3 regions of the Gordonia sp. 852002-50816_SCH5313054-c genome follow, and region 3 is predicted to be linked to each of the others. Evidence: riboswitches for the same ligand, from Rfam matches in the RefSeq annotation. Region 3 holds a riboswitch; each other region holds the start of a gene.
The links. Region 3 has a riboswitch for cobalamin ahead of A5788_RS08535 (FecCD family ABC transporter permease). Riboswitches for the same ligand answer to the same signal wherever they lie in the genome.

Region 1 (5,405 bases), on a different contig from region 3:
CCTCGGTCGACTTCACCGATCACCGCAACCTCATCATCGCAGCAACCTCGTTGGCAGTTGCGCTCTACGTGCAGTTCTCGCAGTCGTCGAGCCCGACCACCGTGATCGAGAAGGGCGGCGCGCACGTCGATGTACCCGCCCTCCCCGGCGTCGACCAATCGATGCCCAACATGATCCTGCAGATACCGTTCTCGACGGGTATCACCATGGGCGCGATCACCGCAATCCTGTTGAACCTCTTGTTCTTCCACATCGGACGACGCGGCCCGGCGGTCGCAGGCCGCGGTGCTATCACGCTCGACGCGGTCAACAAGATGAGCTTCGTCGAGTTCAACGAGACGTTCGGCGGCCTCGTGCAGAACGTCGACTGGGTGGTCGAACGCGCCTACGAGCAGCGTCCGTTCGAGGACGTGCACGATCTGCGCAGCGCCTTCCAAGAGGCCATGCTGACCGGAAGCGACGAGGAACAACTCCAGCTCATTCAGGCCTTCCCCGACCTCGGAGCCGAAGACGAGACCGGAGAGTTGACCGCGGTCGATCACAAGGGGCTGTCACACCTGGAGGAGACCGAGCACGAGAACGTCGTCGACCTCGCGAAGGCCTACAAGGAACACTTCGGGTTCCCGCTCGTCATCGACGCACAGGAGGCCGAGCGTTACGACCGCGTGCTGCGCAACGGCTGGGCACGCATGGACAACTCCGAGACCTCGGAGAAGTCGTTCGCCCTCATCGAGATCGCGAAGATCGCCAACCATCGCTTCGACGATCTGGTGGCCGACGCCAACCCGCTGACGTCGGCTCGGTTCAGCCGTCAACCGGAACTCTCGTAGGCTGACCGCGTGCGACGAGTCGATTGGCGAGGCCTCCCGAGCTTCAACGAGCTGTCCGAACTGCGTGCGATCAGCACGCTGTACGAATGCTGTAGCTCGTCGATCTGGGCGTTACGCGTTGCCAAGGCGCGGCCCTTCGTCGACGACGAAGCGCTCCTGGAGTACGCCGATCTGATTCTCGCCGAACTGACCGAGTCCGACCTCGACGAGGCGCTGTCCGGGCATCCCCGCATCGGAGACCGCCCCGACAACGCCTCGTCGAGCAGAGAGCAGTCCGGGGTCACCGGCGCCGACCCCGAGGTACTCGCAGAGCTCAAACAGCTCAACAAGGAGTACGACGAGAAGTTCGGACACGTCTACCTCGTGTTCGCCAACGGACGCCCCGCAGAAGAACTGCTCGCGATCCTCAAGGAGCGCATCCGCAACGACGCGCCGACCGAACGACGTGTCATGCGCATGGAGCTCGCGAAGATCAATCGCAGTCGGCTGCAACGGATGTTGACTCCCGCCATCGAGTTCGTCGACGACTAGGCTGAGCCCTATGACCGGTCTGTCCACCCACGTACTCGACGCCACCAGTGGTGCGCCCGCCGTCGGAATGTCGATCACACTGCGCGATGTCGACGGCGAGCGCCTCGCGTCGGGAACCACCGACAGCGACGGCCGCATCTCACAGGTCAACGTCGACCCGCTCGCCCCGGGCACCTACCACCTCGTGTTCGCGACGGCGGATTGGTTCGGCGCCAACGGAATTGTCGGCTTCTACCCGCAGATCGACATCTGCTTCACCGTCGACGACCCGAACCGGCACTATCACGTACCGGTGCTGCTCAGCCCGTACTCGTATTCGACGTACCGCGGAAGCTGACGCTCACGCGTCCCGGGTGACCGGAGTGTAGGGCGAGATGTCGTATGCGGTCTGAACCAGCTCGGCACGCTTGCCGTCGTTGAGCGTCCGGTCCCACTGCGCCGAGACCTGCGACTTGATGTCGTCAACGGTGTGGGCGGGCAGCACGTGTCGGTAGTCGGTGTCGGCACCGGTGAGCACGTCGAGAGTGACCTCGATGACTTCCTCCGGGTCGAACTGCTCATGCGGAAACGAGAGCTTCTCGTAATCGAAGAGCCGGGTTGACGGATCGTCTTCCCACGACTTCCACGCCTCGAACATCGTGTCGTTGAACCCGGTCAGGAATGGGCCGGGGTTGATCGTCGCCACCGTGATCCCGTACTCGCTGAGCTCTTGATCGAGCGCATCGGCAAACGCTTCGACCGCGTGCTTCGACCCGGCGTAGGCACCGGTGAACGGGTCGACGGTGAGGCCGGCCACCGACGACATGAACACGATCTTGCCGCCGCCCTTGGCGACCATGGCCTTCGCGATCGGCTCGGTCCGAAGACGTTGACCTCGAACTGCCTCCGGATATTCGCGGCGGGAATGTCCACCGACGACCCGCCCTCGGAGATTCCCGCGTTGTTCAGCAGGACGTCGACGTCCCACTGGGCCGCTTTGTCGCGATCTCCTTCGTCGGTGACATCGAGCTTCTCCACGCGCAGGTCGACGCCGCGTTCCTTCGCCTCGGCGCGCAGGACATTGACCTGCGCGATGATCTCGACACCTGCGATGACGTCGTGGCCCTGCTCCGCGAGGCGCAGTGCGACCTCCTTGCCGAAGCCGCTGCCTGCACCGGTGATGAGATACGTGGTGTTCGTTTGTTCAGTCACCTATCTGGTTCGGAACCGTTGGGTTCGCGGATTCATGGCGATGGTCGTCTACTGGGTCACAACGGTGAGGCTGACGACAAAAAGGCTGCGCTATGCTGCAACGGCAGCTGGTTCGCCCGCCGGGAATTGTGATGGAGCCCCTCCGTCCCGCGCGCGGCGTCGAATCCGGCCACCGTAATCGGCGGTCGGGTGAGAGGGAATCCGGTGAGAATCCGGAACTGTCCCGCAGCGGTATGTCGGAACGACCGCCGTCACCAAGCACTGGGCACGAGCCCGGGAAGCGACGGCCACTAGGAATCTCACCTCGTGTGAGCCCGCCGACGAGTCCGAAGACCTGCCTCCTGTACCGGTCGCGCCGCGACCGGTGGCTCGCCGCCTCGTGGACCGGGCGCAGGTCGATCAGCGTGTCGTGGTGTCTTCTGCACACCACCCGGGGCTTGTCGACTCTCCCTGCATGGCGGTGAACCGTCCACGTCGAATGCAGGAGTTCACGAACTCATGTCCATCAATTCAGCAGACACCACTGTCTCCACGACGGCGTCCGATCAGGTTGGCAGGCCGTTCACCGCCACCGTGCCCGGCACTCCGCGGATCGGCCCGCGCCGCGAACTCAAGCGGGCCATCGAAGGCTACTGGGCGGGCCGCGTCAGCGCCGCCGAGCTCGAGCAGATCGCAGCCGGACTGCGCCGCGACACCGTGACACAGTTGGCCGCAGCCGGTTTCGACTCGATCCCGGTCAACACCTTCTCGTACTACGACCAGGTACTCGACACCGCGGTCCTCCTCGGTGCACTCCCCCGCCGGTTCGACGGCATCGCCGATCCACTCGACCGATACTTCGCCGCGGCACGTGGCACCGCGGACATCGCTCCCCTGGAGATGACCAAGTGGTTCGACACCAACTACCACTATCTGGTCCCCGAAATCGGCGGCGACACCACGTTCGGACTGCACCCCGACAAGGTTCTCGGCGAGATCGCCGAAGCCCGGGCGCGCGGCGTCGACGCCCGACCCGTCATCATCGGGCCGATCACCTTCCTGGCACTCGCCAAGGCCGTCGACGGCGCGCCCGCGCCACTGACGAGGATCGACGACCTGCTCGGGGTGTACGAGCAGCTATTCGCACAGCTCGCGCAGGCAGGAGTCTCGTGGGTCCAGATCGACGAGCCGGTTCTCGTCACCGACTATGCCGAAGACCTTCCCGCACTGGTCAATTCGGTGTACTCGAGGCTCGGTGCCGCCACCGAGCGTCCTGCGCTCTTCGTCAACACCTACTTCGGTGACCCCGGTGCGTCTCTCGCCGCCCTGGCGCGTACACCGGTCGAAGCCATCGGCGTCGACCTCGTCGAGGGCTCGGTCGACTCGGTCGTCGTGGTCCCGGAACTCGCCGACAAGCTGCTGGTCGCAGGCGTCGTCGACGGTCGCAACATCTGGCGCACCGACCTCGACAAGGCGCTCGCCACCCTCGGCACCTTGTTGGGATCGGCACGCGCGCTTACTGTTTCGACGTCGTGCTCGACGCTGCACGTGCCCTACACGCTCGACGCCGAGGACGGACTCGACGACAACCTGCGAGGCTGGCTGGCATTCGCCGCGCAGAAGTATGACGAGGTCGGGGTGCTCGCCCGCGCACTGCGCAACGGTCGTGAGTCGGAGCGGGATGCCTTCGAGGCGTCCGCCGCGGCGCTGGCCACGCGCACAAGCGATCCGCGGGTGCATGTCCCGGCGGTGCGTGCTCGCCTGGCGGCCGTCACCGACACCGACATCACGCGGATGCCTGCTGCAGAGCGCATCGCGGCACAGAATTCGCAGCTCGAACTTCCTCCGCTGCCGACCACCACGATCGGCTCCTACCCGCAGACCTCGGCGATCCGACTCGCCCGTGCCGCGCTGCGTTCGGGCGAGATCGACGAGCCGGAGTACGAGCGACGGATGCGCGCCGAGATCGCCGATGTGGTTGCGCTGCAGGAGAAACTCGGACTCGACGTACTGGTGCACGGCGAGCCCGAGCGCAACGACATGGTCCAGTACTTCGCCGAACAACTCGACGGCTTCTTCGCCACGGCCAACGGGTGGGTCCAGTCGTACGGAACCCGGTGCGTGCGGCCGCCGATCCTCTACGGCAACGTCGTGCGCACGCAGCCGATGACCGTCGACTGGATCACCTACGCGCAGTCGCTGACCAACAAGCCGGTCAAGGGAATGCTGACCGGTCCGGTCACGATCCTCGCCTGGTCGTTCGTCCGTGACGACCAGCCGCTCTCGGAGTCGGCCGATCAGATCGCGTTGGCTATCCGCGACGAGACCGTCGACCTCGAGAAGGCCGGAATCACCATCATCCAGGTCGACGAGCCCGCACTGCGTGAGCTCCTTCCGTTGCGAGATGCGGACAAGCAGCGCTACCTCGACTGGGCGGTGCGCGCGTTCCGCTTGTCCACCTCGGGTGTCGCCGACTCGTCGCAGATCCACACCCACCTCTGCTACTCGGAGTTCGGTGAGGTCATCGGCGCGATCGCCGACCTCGACGCCGACGTCACGTCGATCGAGGCAGCCCGCTCTGCGATGGAGATCCTCGACGACCTCAACGCCGTCGGATTCTCGAACGGCGTCGGCCCCGGCGTCTACGACATCCACTCGCCACGGGTACCGGGCACGGCGGAGATCGAACGGTCCCTGCGCGCAGCGTTGAAGGCGGTTGGCCCGCAACGACTCTGGGTCAATCCCGACTGCGGACTCAAGACCCGCACACCCGGCGAGGTGATCGCGTCGCTGACCAACCTGGTCACCGCCGCGACGACTGTGCGGGCTGACGTCGAGGACTGATACGGACCGGGAATCGACGGGATGAGTCCA
Region 2 (5,405 bases), on a different contig from region 3:
ATTGATGATGCCCATCGACAGTGCTGCGATGCCGATCCTCTCAGCGGTGAAGCCCGCCTTGACTCCATCGTCACCTCGACTACCCGACCCCGCGTCCTCGGTCTCTCCGAGCAACCGGTCGCGACCGAGGTGAACGTTGTCGAAGAACAACTCACCTGTTGGCGAACTCATGATGCCCATCTTCTTGAACGGCTTGCCCTGGGTCAGCCCCTCCATGCCCTTGTCGAGCACGAAGGTCAGCACCTTACGTTCGCGGATCGAGGCGCCGTCGCCCTCGTCGAGCTTCGCGAACACCACGATCGTGTCGGCGTACGGACCATTGGTGATGAAGGTCTTCTGCCCGTTGAGGATGTAGCCGTCGCCGTCACGACGGACCGTCGTCTTCATCCCGCCGAGAGCATCCGAGCCAGAGTCCAGTTCGGTGATCGCCCACGCGCCGACCTTCTCGAGCGTGACCAGTTCGGGCAGCCACCGCTTCTTCTGTGCGAGTGTGCCTTTCGACCGGATCGTCGACACCGTCAACCCGACGCTGACGCCCATCGACACCACCATGCCGAGGCTCGCGGCCGCGAGTTCCATATTGAGGATCAGCGCCATCGAGTTCATCATGCCGCCGCCGGAACCCTTGGGCTTCGACTCGCCCGCAGCCTCGGCGTCGAGCTCCTTCTCCAGGCCCTCGCGTGCCATCGCGTCGACGCCGAACGATGTCATCAGCTTCCGCAGGATGTCGTACGGCGGCATGGCACCGCTCTCGAGTTCGTCGGAATGCGGACGGATCTCCTTGTCGACGAACGACCGCACCGCGTCGCGAACCATGAGGTCTTCCTCGGACCACTCGAACATTGCCACCCACCGTTCAACACCGGAACTAGAACACGTTCCACTACTGTGTCAGCCGCGATCCCGGCTTGTCCAGCCGCGGCCGTCGTGGGCTCGCTGGACGCGCGAGCGGTCGATGAGATAGGCAGAGAGCGTGAACGATCACGTGTTCGCCGAGTTCGGGCCCTTCTTTGCGAGCGAGACCCATGCAGCCGGTGCATCAGTCGACGGCCCATGGTCGACTCTGGCTGCGGCACTGGCGAATCCACAACGAATCGACGGCCGAGTCGAACGGGTCCAGACGGCACTGGGCGCAGGCGCGGCGTCGAACGTCTCACTGCGCGTCGCGGCGTCGGTGACCCATCTGGGTCTCGTCGCCAGGCTGCTGGCGCCGGCGCTTGCCGCAGCGGTGACCAACACCCACCTGTCCCCCGACCCCGCTGACATCTGGTGGCAGGACCACCTCGGCGGGCCCTTCCCGCTGTCCGTCGCGACGGTGGACGCCGAGCCCGCCGCCGACGGCGAACTCCCGAGTGCTGTCGACGCACTCACCGCACTCTTCGACACGTCGTACTCGGTCGGGCCGCGCGTCCTCGGCGGCAACGTCGCGTCGGCGATCAACTCCGCGGCACGGATGATCGGTACCGCCCGGCCAGAACTCGCCGACTCGGCCCGACGCCACGCCGACCTCTTCCTCGCCCACCCCGACGTCGAGGGTGGGCACCTGCGGGCTGGCCCGAGTTTTCGACGACGCAGCTGCTGCCTGATCTACCAGGTCTCCGGCGACCGGACAGCCGTGTGTGGCGACTGCGTACTGACCTACGGATAAGCCAAACGCGGCCCGAACTGGTGAACGCGGCTGGTGTACCAGCCGCGTCTGCCAACTCGAGCCGCGTGTGGAACGTCGGGGTGAGGGTCAGGCGACGGTCTGCGTCGCGGAGTCGTCGACCTGCTTCGACGACCGCGAGCGCGACATCCATCCCAGGACCAGCGCGAACACCGTGGTGAGCACGGTCCACAGGATGACCTGGTTGGCGATCGAGTAGACGCGGAAGTCGCCGATGACGTCGCCCGGGAAGCCCGGGAACACGATCTGGCCCGCATCGTTGGTGACCGGCGTCGGCACCTCGTCGAAGCTCGGCAGCAACGCGATGGCGACGGTGACCACAACCAGGTAGCCGACGCCGCCTGCGATCGCACCGAGCAGGCCGCCGATCCGCGGACGCAGCCACAGCGCGAAGACGACGGCCGCGATGACCGCGATCACCGACACCACGGTGATGGTGAGGTAGGCACTCGACCTGTCGGCGATGGTCTCGTCGTTGCCGACTGCCGGCGGGTTGGCGGGATACGCGAAGTACGGGACGCCGAAGAACGCCACGAATCCGAGCGCACCGAGTGCGGCGGCCGCCCAGCGCGGGTCGGTGGCGGGGTATCGCCGTCCGAGGTAGGTCCACAAGACAGTGAACCCGACCGCGAAGAAGGCACCCATCGCGAGTGCGAAGACGATCGTGCCGACCCCGGCGCCGATGTTTTCCTGCACCGACCTGGTGAACACCTCGTGCTCGTGGCCGTGCTCGCCGGTCAGCATCTCCTCGGCGTGGCTACGGCCGTCTTCGTAATCGATGGCCTTCGCGACCACCGGCTCGATGAAGATGCGAGCGAACACATACGCAAAAATTCCGGCGATCAGGCCTGATAGCAGGCCCGCGCCGATGAACTTCTTCTCCATTGTTCTGTTGTCTCCCGGGTCAGATCAGTGGCAGGGGAAGCCGAGGAAGTGGCGGGAGTCGTGCACGAACTCGTGGATGTGGGTGTCGCTGCCGAACACCGACCAGGCGCCCTGGTCGTAGCCGATGAAGTAGTAGGCCAGCGCGGCGATGAGCACGGTGGCGGTGAGCCAGAGCGCAGCCGAGGCGACCGAGAGGTTCGGCACGGCGAGCGCGGCGGGCCGACGTTCGGCCTGTGATGAGGTGGCAACCATTGAGAGGGTTCCTTCCGGGATGACGCGTCCCTGACGTGGAGCAATGTGGCCTGGTTGCCACGTCCTGACTCGTCGCGACAGGTCGCTTCCCGTCGGACTTACAGTGGCGCGACCGTCCCGGATTCTCACCGGGTTCCTGGCAACCAGCGTGGATCGACTCTATACCAGGTTCTCGCCGCCCGACCAGCACGTTGTGCCGCCCTGTCAGACCCGTGCGGAACAATGGAGGCGTGCCCGGCCCGTCCTCCATCCTGAACCGCTTCACCGACCCCACGCGCCGGTGGTTCAGCGGCGCCTTTCCCGCGCCGACCCCCGCCCAGCAGGGCGCGTGGAAGGCCATCGCCGACGGCGAGAACACCCTGGTCATCGCGCCCACCGGCTCGGGCAAGACCCTCTCGGCGTTCCTCTGGGCACTCGATTCGCTCGCCGCCCGCCCCGAGCGGTCCAAGGGCACGCGCGTCCTCTACATCTCGCCACTCAAAGCGCTGGCGGTCGACGTCGAGCGCAACCTGCGCGCGCCGCTGGCGGGCATCACGCGCGCCTCGCAGGATCTCGGTGTCACCGAACCGTCGATCACCGTCGGCGTGCGCTCGGGCGACACCCCCGCCACCCAGCGTCGACTCCTCGCCAAGACCCCACCCGACATCCTCATCACGACGCCCGAATCGCTCTACCTGATGCTGACCTCTTCGGCACGGGAAGCGCTCACGACGGTCGAGACCGTGATCGTCGACGAGGTGCACGCCGTCGCCGGGACCAAACGCGGCACTCACCTGGCGCTGTCGCTCGAACGCCTCGACGAACTCCTCGACTCCCCGGCGCAGCGCATCGGACTCTCGGCGACGGTGCGCCCACCCGAGCTGGTCGCCGAGTTCCTTTCCGGCTCCCGCCCGTGCACCGTCGTGCGCCCGAAGGCGTCGAAGACCTTCGACCTCCGCGTCGACGTCCCGGTACCCGACATGGCGAACATCCCACCGCCACCCGACGCACCGGACTCGGACGAGCTCGACGACGCGTTCTCCCCGACGGCGGGTTCGCTCTGGCCCTACGTCGAGGCGTCGATCGTCGACCTCATCGAGACCAATCGCACGACCATCGTGTTCGCCAATTCCCGACGGCTCGCCGAGCGCCTGACCGCGCGGCTCAACGAGATCCACGAGCAACGCACCGAGCCCGGCCGCGAACCGCCACGCAACGACCGCGCCGGCGGCGGCGCGCCAGCAATGGTCATGGCGTCGGGAGCCACCACCGGCGCAGCGACCGTCCTGGCCCGCGCGCACCACGGCTCTGTTTCCAAGGAACAGCGCGCCGAGATCGAAGACGACCTCAAGAGCGGCCGCCTACGCTGTGTGGTCGCGACGAGTTCACTCGAGCTCGGCATCGACATGGGCGCCGTCGATCTGGTGATCCAGGTCGAGACACCACCGTCGGTGGCCAGCGGGCTGCAGCGGATCGGTCGCGCAGGCCACCAGGTCGGCGAGATCAGTCAGGGTGTTCTGTATCCCAAGCATCGCACCGATCTGATCGGCTGCACGGTCGCCGTCTCGCGGATGCGTGCGGGCGCGATCGAAGAGCTGCAGGTGCCGCGCAATCCACTGGATGTGCTTGCGCAACAGACGATCGCCGCGGCCGCTCTCGATGTGCTCGACGTCGACGAATGGTACGGCGTCGTCCGCCGCGCCGCGCCGTACCGGGAGTTGAGCCGGTCGATCTACGAGGCGACCCTCGACCTCATCTCGGGTCGCTTCCCCTCCGACGAGTTCGCCGAGCTGCGTCCTCGTGTCACCTGGGATCGTGATGCGGGCACGCTGACCGGCCGCCGTGGTGCGCAGCGGTTGGCGGTCACCTCCGGCGGCACCATCCCCGACCGTGGACTCTTCGGCGTGTTCATGGTCGGCGAAAAGTCCAGCCGCGTGGGCGAACTCGACGAGGAGATGGTCTACGAGTCGCGCGTCGGTGACGTCTTCGCGCTCGGCGCGACGAGTTGGCGGATCGAGGACATCACCCACGACCGCGTGCTGGTCTCACCCGCGTTCGGTCAGCCCGGGCGCCTCCCGTTCTGGATCGGCGACGCACAGGGCCGCCCGGCCGAACTGGGCGCGGCCATCGGGAAATTCGTCGGCTCCGTCGCCGACGAGTCCGAACTCGACCGTCAGGCAACCGAACTCGGACTCAGTGAATACGCACGCGACAACCTCGCGTCGATCATCTCCGAGCAGCGCGACGCGACAGGACAACTACCGACCGACCGCACCCTGATCATCGAACGGTTCCGCGACGAGCTCGGCGACTGGCGCCTGATCCTGCACTCCCCCTATGGTTTACGCGTCCACGCGCCGTGGGCATCGGCGATCTCCGCCCGCCTACAGGCCACCCTCGGACTCGACGGCGCCGTCACCGCATCCGACGACGGCATCATCGTGCGCCTCCCCGACACCGACGACGAACCGCCGGGCTCCGCGGTCTTCGTCGTCGATCCCGACGAGATCGAACAGATGGTCACCGACGCACTCGCCGACTCGGCGATGTTCGCCTCCCGCTTCCGGGAGTGCGCGGCCAGAGCACTGCTACTCCCCCGCCGGGACCCCGGCCGGCGGGCCCC
Region 3 (5,405 bases):
ACCCGTAGTTCCAGCCGGCGAAGACGAAGTCGGGCCGCGCGGCGGCGATGATCTCCCGCGAGAACGCCGTGCCCAATGATGGTGTCTTCTCGAAATCCGCTCGCCACGGCGATGATTCGATATCGCGCTCTTTGCCCTCGTACGTGGTGTAGCCGGCCATCCGGTCGCCCAACCCGAGCGCGAACATCAGCTCGGTGATCCCGGTGTCGTTGGTCACCGCACGATCGGGCACACCGCTCACCGACAGCGGCGCACCACAATTGGTGACCGTGACCTGTTCCCCTGCTGACTTGGGAGTCGACGACTCGACGTCGGCGCCGCAACCGGAGACCACTGTCATCGCGGCAAGCGCAGACACGACGAATGCGCGCGGTCTGCGAAGTGCTGTCCTGGTCATAGGTGCTGTCATGAGTGCTCTTCCTCGGAGATGGCTTGTGGGACTTGGTCGTCGAAGATGATCTGCGGAACGCCTGTGCGGGGATGGGTGACGACGTACGCACCAACGCCGTACCACTCGGCGATGTTCGCCGCGGTGAGTAGTTCGTCGGGTGGCCCGATGCACGCGATCGTCCCGTCGAGCACAACGGCGAGGGCGGTGCAGTACTGTGCGGCCATGTTGAGGTCGTGCAGCGCCGCGACGACGGTGACCCCGCGTCCGCGCGCCGCACCGAGGATGTCGAACTGATGGCGAATGTCGAGGTGATTGGTCGGCTCGTCGAGGATCAGCACGTTGGGCTCCTGCGCGAATGCGCGCGCAATGAGTACGCGTTGCGCCTCTCCGCCGGAGAGCGTGGTGAACACACGGTCGGCGAACATCTCGACGCCTGCTGTCGCCATGGCCGCCGCGCACACCTCACGATCGCGGGCACGGGCCGCCGCACCCAGTTCGCGGTGCGGTAGCCGTCCCGTCGCGACAACCTCTGCCGCGGTGAAATCGAAGTCGAGCGAGGCTGATTGGGTGAGCGCGGCGACTCGTCGGGCATTCTCCCGCATACTCACCGCACGCACGTCGTGGCCGTCGATTCGTACGCCGCCGCTCGACGGTGCCAGCGCGCGGTACACGCATCGAAGCAGGGTCGACTTCCCGCTGCCGTTCGGGCCGATCACCCCGAGGAACTCTCCGGAGTCGACCATCAACGATGCGTCGCGGATGATGCTGGTGCCATCGATCTCGACCGTGACTCCGTCGTACTCGACAGCACTCATGAGTCGATCCGGGTACGTCGACGTTGCATCAGCCCGAGGAACACCGGCACACCCACGGCCGCCGTGATCGCACCGAGCGGAATCTCCTGCGGCGGAACGACAATGCGCGCCATCAGATCGGCGACGACAAGGAACAGCGCCCCGAGCACCGGCGCGACGAGAATGATCTTACGGTGATCCGCACCGACCACCATGCGGGTCACATGCGGCACGATGAGACCGACGAATCCGATTGCGCCGCAGACAGAGACGATGAACCCGGTCATCAGCGCGGCGATGACGAAGAGCTCGAGCCGAAACCGCGACGCCCGTATGCCGAGCGACGCGGCGACCTCGTCGCCCATCGCCAGCGCATTGAGTTGTCGTGCTCTCGCCGCGACAACACCAATCCCGATGACCACCACCACCGCGACCAACACGACCGAATGCCATGTTGCCGCAGCAAGACTCCCGAGCAGCCAGAACATGACACTCCGCGCGGCATCACCCACCGGACGCAAGAAGATGAGCACGGTGGTCAGAGCCGAGAATCCATATCCGAGAGCGGTTCCCGTCAACACGAGCCGCAGCGGTGTGAGACCTCCACCACGCTGGGCGATTCCGAAGACGAGCAACGTCGCCAGCAGTGCGCCGAGGAATGCCGCGGTCGGCAACGCATAGAGACCGAGCCCCGAGAAGACTCCGAACAGCACTACCGCGGTGGCTCCGACCGACGCACCCGACGAGATCCCGAGCACGTAGGGATCGGCCAGCGGATTGCGCACCATCGCCTGCACGATCACGCCGACGACCGCCAAGCCTGCCCCCACGAGCGCCCCCGTCAATACCCGTGGCACACGCGAGTCGACGACGATCCAGTACGACGCGGCGTCGACCAACGAGACCGATCCCCCGGTGATCGCCGCCCACACCATCCGCAGCGACACAGACCAGCCGATCCCCACGGTTCCGTATGCGACGCCGCACGCTGCTGCCACGACGAGCGCCACACCGCAGCCGATGGCCACGGACACGGGTCGCGTCCAGGTTGCCCGCGGGTTCGCACTGCGCGTCGACATGGCCCGCCCTCCTGATCAGCCCGGAGCGGGTACAGCAGATGTCGCCACGCGCGGTCGACGACGACCGCTGCGAGTTCAACACCGACCATGTCCCGCGAAGTCGATGGGACCGCCTAAGCCAGGCGGCCACGTCGGCAGGTCTTCGGACTTCGGACACGGCACGTGATGTGCCACCTATCGACGATCGCTTCCCGGGCCGCTGACCCAGTGCTGTTGAACGCCTTCGTTTCCGTTACCGCTGCGGGGCAGCTCTGGATTCCCACCAGATTCCCTCTTGGCTCCCACCGACAATCTCGGCTGGAGAACCGACGCCGCTGAAGTCTAGCAACGGTCTCAAATCGGACATATGGCGCATGCGGATTCACGAACTTCACCATCCCATCACCGCGAGGCCGACGGCGGGTAGGACGACGTCCATCCTCTCTTGGTCGGGTGAGGTGTGCCGAGCCATCAGCTACGCGACCTCCGTATCGACGCCGACAAGACCCTGCACGCCGGCACCACCCGCCGACGCTTTCTCACCTGGGCGGGCGTCGCGGCCGGTATCGCAACCGTCCCCGCACTTTTCACCACCGACGCGGCGTCGGCTCCCCCGCCGCGTCGTGGCAGCGACCTGTTCACGCTCCGCGTCGCGTCGGGTGACCCCCTACCCGACGGCATAGTCCTGTGGACACGCCTGGCCGTCGATCCTCTCGCCCGTCGCGGAGGAATGGGCATGCTGCCGGTACCGGTCGAATGGGAGATCGCCGGCGACCCCGGTATGAGGAATGTCGTCGCGCGCGGCGTCGAACTGGCGACGCCGGAGAACGGGCACAGCGTGCACGCCGACGTGCGCGGTCTGCGACCCGCCGCGGACTACTTCTACCGATTCCGCGCGAGCGGCTCCGTCTCGGCGATCGGGCGCACTCGTACAGCTCCGTCGTACGGAAGTCGTCTGAGCGCGATGACTTTTGCATTCGCCTCGTGCCAATCGTGGGCCGACGGCCACTATCCCGCATACGCCGACATGGCGGCACACGCACCGGATGTCGTCTTCCATCTCGGCGACTACATCTACGAAAAGCCCATCCCCGTCGATGGCGGCCGACGCAGGACCGCGGCAACACCTGCGTCGGCACACCGGGAATGCGCGACGCTCGATGACTACCGCGATCGGTATGCGCTCTACAAACTCGACCCCAACCTGCAGGCCGCGCACCGAGTGAGCCCGTTCATCACGATCTTCGACGACCACGAGGTCGACAACAACTGGGCCGCATGGGTTCCCGAGGACGATCAACCCATCCCCGAATTTCTTTCCCGGCGAGCGCAGGCGATGCGCGCGTGGTGGGAGAACACACCGGTGCGTGTCGCGCAGCGGCCCCGCCCCACAACGACGGCCGATCTCTACGACCTGCGTGCCTACCGCCGGTTCAGTTATGGCGATCTCGTCGAGTTCAACGTTCTCGACACCAGGACCTTCCGCAGCGATCAAGCCAACGGCGACAACGACACCGCGCAGAATGCCGCGACCGCAGACCCTCGGCGCACCATCACCGGTGCCGCACAGGAGAAGTGGCTGCTCGACGGGCTGGCCGCGAGCCGTGCCCGCTGGAACGTCCTCGCACATCAGACCACCATCGCCGACCTCGCCCGCCGGAAGAACGGTGAGCGCGCGGCCAGCATGGACGGGTGGAGCGGCTACGAGGCCTCGCGCGCAAGGGTTCTCGATGGCGCTCGTGATCGCGGTGTGCGCAACCTGGTCTCGATCGTCGGCGATATCCACCGCAATGTGGTCTCCGAGCTGCGCTCCACGTATTCGCGACCGTCGGCGACCGTCGGAGTCGAACTCGCGGGCACCTCCATCGCGTCCGGCGCAGACGGCGAGGACAGCGATGCCAGCGACAAACAACTCAAGGCCGCCTCACCCCACATCCGCTTCGGCAACGCTCAGCGGGGCTACGTCCTCAACAGATTGTCGTCCGACCGCTGGGAAGCGGACTATCGAGTGAGCGATTCGATTGCCGCACCGAACGTTTCGCTGCACCGTCGGGCACAGATCACGATTCCGTCGGGCCGGCCGGACATCGACGTGCTCTGACCCGGCTGCTCTGCTCTGTGCGGAATCGTGCCGCTCTGAGCGGAACCGACGTGACCGATGTCGGTCTACCACCGACGATCGGTGCATGACCGATGAACAACGACCACTGCCACTCCGCAAGCGCACCGCGGAAAGCCTTTTCGGGCAACGCATCCTGACACTCGACTCCGCGCTCGACGACGAGATCGGCACGCAACTGTGCTCGCAACTCGTCATGCTCTCCGACGACGATCCTGTCGCCGACATCGCTCTCTGGATCAACTCGCCAGGCGGGTCGGTGCCCGCGATGCTCGCGATCACCGACATCATGCGTCTGATTCCCAACGATGTGATCACCGTCAACCTCGGAATGGCCTACAGTGCAGGACAATTCCTGCTGTGCAACGGCACCCGGGGCAAACGGTTCATCACGCAGCATGCCAAAGTCCTGCTGCACCAGGGATCTGCGGGCATCGGCGGCTACGCACCCGACATCGAACTGCAGGCCGACGACCTGCGCCACGTCCGCGATACCGTGCTGACGATCATCGCCGAGCAGACCGGACAGACCCGCGAGACGATCTTCGACGATTCGCTGCGCGATCACGTCTTCACCGCCTCCGAATCGGTCGACTACGGATTCGTCGACCACATCGTCACCGACATCGCACAGATCCGGCCGTTATCGCCTGCCGCAACAGGTTTCGCGGTGAGCCACGCATGAGTACGTACACCATTCCCAACGTCATCACTCGTACCCCGCAGGGCGAACGGGTCATGGATGTCTACAGCAGGCTGCTCGACGACCGAATCCTTTACCTCGGAACCGAACTCGACGACGGCGTCGCCAATGCGCTCATCGCGCAGATCCTGCACCTAGACTCCGAGAATCCCGACATCCCGATAGAGCTGTACATCAACTCTCCGGGCGCATCGGTGACGGCAACCTTCGCGCTCTACGACACCATGCAGTACTGCCACGCGCCGATCGCCACCACCTGTGTGGGACAGGCACTCTCGTCGACGGCACTACTGCTGGCCGCAGGCACACCTGGCCAGAGGTCGGTACTCCCCCATGCCAG

Region 1: it holds a riboswitch for cobalamin, as region 3 does, so the genes downstream of both, metE (5-methyltetrahydropteroyltriglutamate--homocysteine S-methyltransferase) here and A5788_RS08535 (FecCD family ABC transporter permease) in region 3, are expected to answer to the same signal.
Region 2: it holds a riboswitch for cobalamin, as region 3 does, so the genes downstream of both, A5788_RS13550 (CbtB domain-containing protein) here and A5788_RS08535 (FecCD family ABC transporter permease) in region 3, are expected to answer to the same signal.

Annotation. Positions count from the first base shown of each region.
Region 1 is NZ_LZTE01000057.1:3,326-8,730, forward strand. It holds gene A5788_RS13430 (solute carrier family 23 protein) at 1-830, shown strand, start outside; gene uraD (2-oxo-4-hydroxy-4-carboxy-5-ureidoimidazoline decarboxylase) at 840-1,361, shown strand; gene uraH (hydroxyisourate hydrolase) at 1,372-1,698, shown strand; partial or broken gene A5788_RS13445 (SDR family oxidoreductase) at 1,702-2,552, opposite strand; cobalamin riboswitch at 2,718-2,908, shown strand; gene metE (5-methyltetrahydropteroyltriglutamate--homocysteine S-methyltransferase) at 3,051-5,375, shown strand.
Region 2 is NZ_LZTE01000057.1:32,935-38,339, forward strand. It holds gene A5788_RS13535 (acyl-CoA dehydrogenase family protein) at 1-843, opposite strand, end outside; gene A5788_RS13540 ((2Fe-2S)-binding protein) at 974-1,648, shown strand; gene A5788_RS13545 (CbtA family protein) at 1,736-2,551, opposite strand; gene A5788_RS13550 (CbtB domain-containing protein) at 2,576-2,803, opposite strand; cobalamin riboswitch at 2,826-2,980, opposite strand; gene A5788_RS13555 (ATP-dependent helicase) at 3,034-5,405, shown strand, end outside.
Region 3 is NZ_LZTE01000035.1:15,294-20,698, reverse strand. It holds gene A5788_RS08545 (ABC transporter substrate-binding protein) at 1-409, opposite strand, end outside; gene A5788_RS08540 (ABC transporter ATP-binding protein) at 406-1,206, opposite strand; gene A5788_RS08535 (FecCD family ABC transporter permease) at 1,203-2,264, opposite strand; cobalamin riboswitch at 2,381-2,589, opposite strand; gene A5788_RS08530 (alkaline phosphatase D family protein) at 2,704-4,344, shown strand; gene A5788_RS08525 (ClpP family protease) at 4,430-5,047, shown strand; gene A5788_RS08520 (ClpP family protease) at 5,044-5,405, shown strand, end outside.